Regions from separate parts of the Pseudomonas sp. B21-031 genome, predicted to be linked through region 1. Evidence: riboswitches for the same ligand, from Rfam matches in the RefSeq annotation. Region 1 holds a riboswitch; the other holds the start of a gene.

Evidence for each region. A riboswitch is a leader RNA that binds a small molecule or an ion and turns the genes downstream of it on or off. The one in region 1 is predicted to bind thiamine pyrophosphate.
Region 2: it holds a riboswitch for thiamine pyrophosphate, as region 1 does, so the genes downstream of both, LOY53_RS13190 (TenA family protein) here and thiC (phosphomethylpyrimidine synthase ThiC) in region 1, are expected to answer to the same signal.

The regions. Positions count from the first base shown of each region.
Region 1 covers NZ_CP087181.1:5,415,663-5,418,127, reverse strand. Annotated here, with positions in the region: gene LOY53_RS24250 (TolC family outer membrane protein) at 1-1,087, opposite strand, end outside; TPP riboswitch at 1,249-1,355, shown strand; gene thiC (phosphomethylpyrimidine synthase ThiC) at 1,516-2,465, shown strand, end outside.
Region 2 covers NZ_CP087181.1:2,967,764-2,970,228, forward strand. Annotated here, with positions in the region: gene tenA (thiaminase II) at 1-618, opposite strand, end outside; gene LOY53_RS13190 (TenA family protein) at 621-1,268, opposite strand; TPP riboswitch at 1,348-1,462, opposite strand; gene LOY53_RS13195 (Ig-like domain-containing protein) at 1,706-2,465, shown strand, end outside.

The DNA.
Region 1 (2,465 bases):
GCAGGTTGCGGGTGTTTTCCACCACCTGGCGGCGCAGGCTTTCGCGCTGTTGTTCGCTCTGGCTCAAGCGCTGGTAAGCCTCGCGCACTTGCGAGCTGGTCAGGCCGCCGCTGTAGATCGGGATGTTCAGTTGCAGGCCGATGCTGGTCTGTTCCACATCACTGCCGTAACGCACGTTTGGCTGCGCGGGCGAGTTGGTGAAGCCCAAGCTGTCGTTATCGCCTTTCTGGTATTTGGCGACCGCATCCACGGTTGGGGCATGGCCGGCCTTGCGCTGGCGCAGGGTTTCTTCGGCGGCATCGACGGCGTAGTTGGTCGCCAGCAGGTTGAGGTTCTGGCGGGCAGCGGTTTCTACCCAGGACTTGGCGTCATTGGGCATAGGCACCTGGATCGGCAGGGTGTGGACCACACCTTGGATCGACGAGTATTCGCGATTGGTCAACGTCACCAGCGCCTCGAAGGCATCCTGCACCTGGCGCTCGGCGATGATCCGGTTGGCTCGGGCCGTGTCGTAGCTGGCCTGGGACTGCAAGACGTCAGTCTTGTCGGAAAGGCCCACATCGAAACGTTCGTTGGACTGGTCAAGCTGGCGCTTGAAGGCGGATTCCTCGGCCTTGGTCGCGGCCAGGTTATCCTGGGCCCGGAGCACGGCAAAGTAGTTTTGCGCGGTCTGCAGGATCAGGTTCTGCTCAGTGGCAGACAATTCCAGCGCCGCCTGTTCGTTGACCGCCTCGGCCGCCTGCAACTGGAACCAGCGGTCGGCACGGAACACCGGCTGCGCCAGGGTGGCGCTCCAGGCGTTGCCGCTGCGGTTGGCGGTGAGGGACGGCTCGTCGAGCTTGGTGCGAGTGTTCATCATCTCGGCACCCGCCGACAGGTTCGGCAGCAGGCCGGCGCGGGCCTGCGGAACGACTTCGCGGCGGGCGCCATAATCGGCGCGGGCTGCCGCAAGATCGGCGTTGTTGTCGACCGCTTCCTGGTAGACGCTGACCAGGTCGGTTTTAACCGTCATGGGCATTTCTGCTGCCCAGGCCATTCCGTTGGACGCACAAGACACGGCTATCGCCAGTGAGAGTTTGCGCAGCATAGAGGCAATCCTTGTACGAAATATAATTACTGAACTGTTGAGTATCGAGCGATGGGCCAGTGTAGTGCCATGCGCCCCCGGCAACAATCGCCCAGTGCGCCTTTCATCATCACCCGTATTTACCCGCTTGGCTTTGCCGACCACTCCAGTCTAGACTGCGCATGTTCTTGTCGGGGTGCCTTGAAGCAAAGGCTGAGATCGCAAAGTTGCGGATCCCGTTGAACCTGATCAGGTTAGCGCCTGCGTAGGGAACAAGATTGCTCGCCTTCCCGGGGAGCCTCTTGTGCCAGGTCCGGGAATGTCTCAGCTGCAAGCAGCTCACGGCACCCCCATGTATCCGGCACTGCACACCCGTAAAGGGGTGCGTCCGCGTCTTTCAGGTTCTCCCCGACATTCCATCCGCTAGGAAGCTGTCTGGAGAGCCCGTGATGAGCAAACAAGAAAAAACGATCAACCTCAGCGAATCGGCACAAGTCGATCAGCAATCCGTGCAACCGTTCCCCCGTTCGCGCAAGGTCTATGTCGAAGGCTCCCGCCCGGACATCCGGGTGCCCATGCGCGAAATCAGCCTGCACGACACCCCTACCGATTTCGGCGGCGAGACCAACGCCCCGGTGCTGGTCTACGACACTTCTGGCCCCTACACCGACCCTAACGTCATCATCGACGTGCGCAAAGGCCTGGCCGACGTGCGTTCGGCCTGGATCGACGCGCGTGGCGACACCGAGCGCCTGGGCGGCTTGAGTTCCGACTTCGGCCAACAGCGCCTGAACGATGCAGAGCTGGCCAAGCTGCGCTTCAACCACGTGCGCAACCCGCGCCGCGCCAAGGCGGGCGTCAACGTCTCGCAGATGCACTATGCCCGCCAGGGCATCATCACCGCCGAGATGGAATACGTTGCCATCCGCGAGAACATGAAGCTGCAGGAAGCCCGCGCCGCCGGCCTGCTTGACCAGCAGCACGCGGGCCACAGCTTCGGCGCCAACATCCCGAAAGAAATCACCCCCGAGTTCGTCCGCGAAGAAATCGCCCGCGGCCGCGCGATCATCCCGGCCAACATCAACCACACCGAGTTGGAGCCGATGATCATCGGCCGCAACTTCCTGGTGAAGATCAACGGCAACATCGGCAACAGCGCCCTGGGCTCCTCGATCGAGGAAGAAGTGGCCAAGCTGACCTGGGGGATTCGCTGGGGTTCGGACACGGTCATGGACCTGTCCACCGGCAAGCACATTCACGAAACCCGCGAGTGGATCATCCGTAACTCGCCCGTGCCGATCGGTACCGTGCCGATCTACCAGGCCCTGGAAAAAGTCGGCGGTGTCGCTGAAGACCTGACCTGGGAGCTGTTCCGCGACACCCTGATCGAGCAGGCCGA
Region 2 (2,465 bases), 2.4 Mb from region 1:
CAGGCTCGACGCCTGGCCAAAGATCCCTGCCAGCTCCACGAAGCGTTGTTCGGTCATGCTCCGCGCGGCCAGTTCATCCAGGTGCTTGCGGGCATTGGCCGCCACCTGCTGATACCCCTCCCCGGCATACTCAGCGATCCACTCACGGTAAGGGTGATCGCTCAGGTCACCAATCCGCTCAGCCAACGTCCGGCCAATTTCCGCATAGCCGATCACACAGGGCGCCAGCGCCACATGCAGCTCCAGCAGATCGCCGGCGGCGCCGCAGTCGAGCACATAGCGGGTATACGCCACCGTGGCCTGGTGCTCCGGTGCGGCCTGGATATCGGCCTGGCTCAGCCCCCAACGCGCGCACAGGCGCAGGTGCAACTCGGTTTCGTCGAGAATCGCCGCCAGCCCGGCCTGGGCGGCGCGGATGTCGGCCGGCAGGCGGCTCTTGTAAGCGGCCAGGGCCCAGGCGCGGGCGAACTGGATCAGGAACAGGTAGTCCTGCACCAGGTACGTCCGGAACGCCGCCTCGCTCAGCGTGCCTTCACCCATCTGCTGCACGAAATCATGCTCGACATAGCGGTGCCACTCGCCCGTGGTGGCGGCCTTGAGGCGATCGAAAATATCCATGCTCACGCCTCCCCCTCGTAGACCGCATCGAAGAAGGCCAGCTCCAAGGCCACGGTACGCAGATAGAAATCGGTGCTCAGCTCGGCTTCCTGCGGCCCGACGCGGTCCAGCTCGGCCTGCAGGAAGGCGACAAACGCCTGGAACGCGGGGTTGTCGTGCAAGGTGATCCATTCGGCATGTACGAAGTGTTCAGGCAAGGGTTTCGGCGCCTTGAGCGCCCAGTCCAGGTACAACCCTTCGGCGACATTCAATACTGCCAACGCGGCAGCGTATGAGCGGGTTGCCGCCGCTTCGCGCATGATCGCCTTGAAACCTGCGGTCGGCGCAGTGTCCGCGGCTTCTACACGCTGCGCCGGGCTGACGTCCAACGCCTCGAAGGCGCGCAGGAAATAGGTGTTCTCATCGCTGGAAATCATCCCGGCGAACTGGCCGAAGCGCAGGCGCGCCTCGAAGGTGTCCGCGGTGGCGATCGCAGCGCCGAGCAGGGTCAGGAAGCTGTCGAGAAAGCGGTGGTCCTGCACCAGGTAGCGGACCATGATCGGGTTTGGCAGGCTGCCGTCGCACAGTTGGCTAACGAAGCGGTGCCCGACGGCCGCCGACCAGGTCGGCTCGCTCTGACGGCGCAGGGTTTGCGTGAAGCGTTCGGTCATGATGCTGTCCTCTGCAAGGGGTGACAGCGAGACCGTTGAAGCTGGCATGGACTGGCCTCGCAGTGAGGCCGGCAAAAAGGCAGGTTTCAAGTCCCATCCCTTCGCCGGCATGATCCGGATCAGGTTCGAAGGGTCACCGCGCTGCAACGCTCAGCGGTTTCTCAGCCCGTTGCCGGGCTCCCCTTGGTGGCCCACAGGTATACAGCAGGTAGGAAGGTGCTGTCACGCCCCAAACAGTGGGCCTTGGGTGACCCGCTAGTGGGTGCCTGTCCCCAGCCCCGGCACGCCATTATTTAGCGCGACTCAGGTTTTTAAAGGATTTGTTTAACAAAGCATTACCGAAACATCTGTTGGCACAGCCGTTGCTCAGGCCCCTTCACCAGGCAAAACGCCATTGATGGCCCCAAGCCATAACGCCGCGAGCGAGGCACCAGGCAATGAAAACACCTGCCGTGAGTCACCCAACCAGGCACACATTTAAACTGTCTGCCGTCACCGTGCTGATGCTCAGCCTTGGGCTGAACCCGGCAATCGCGTCTTCCCTCGATGACGTCGGTCAGCCGCCGCCGACCGACCCTTCGGCCTACACCGACCAGCCGGACGACCCAAACCCGGCGTTGCTCAACCTGTACAGCTTACCGGAAGCCAACGAAGGCTCGTTGGAACTCACCGATGGCGTCCACGGTGACCGTTCGACCGTACGCCAGGACAACGTGCTACCGCCCGCCATGCAAACGTCTGATAAATACCCTACCAACGGCAAGCCCAGCCCGCTGTTCGGTGCCCAGCCTTTTACCCAGCAATTGCTGCTGTTCGAAGAATTCGGCCCAGAAAAACTCGACCCAAGCATCCCGGCACCGGACCTTACCTTCCCCGTACCAACCTTAGGCGCGGCCCCGGCACAAGACCCGAATGTGGTCGCCCGCAGCGGCCCCAGTGGCACGGCCCTGGAAGCCTTCCTCAAGCAACCGGGCCTGTACCCATTCCCTACTCAGTTCTCCAACGTGCTCGACCGCAACCCGTGGAAAGCGCAGATCGAGATGTTCCTCAACCGCCACCCGGTCGGCTCGCCAGCTGAAGGACGCCCACCAGGAAAGGGCTGGTCCCATCAGCGTTGGAACGAGTTCTACCCTCAGGCCGCGTTCAAGACCGCCCAAGCTGGCGCACGCATCAACCTCGGGCTGCGTGACCGCAAGC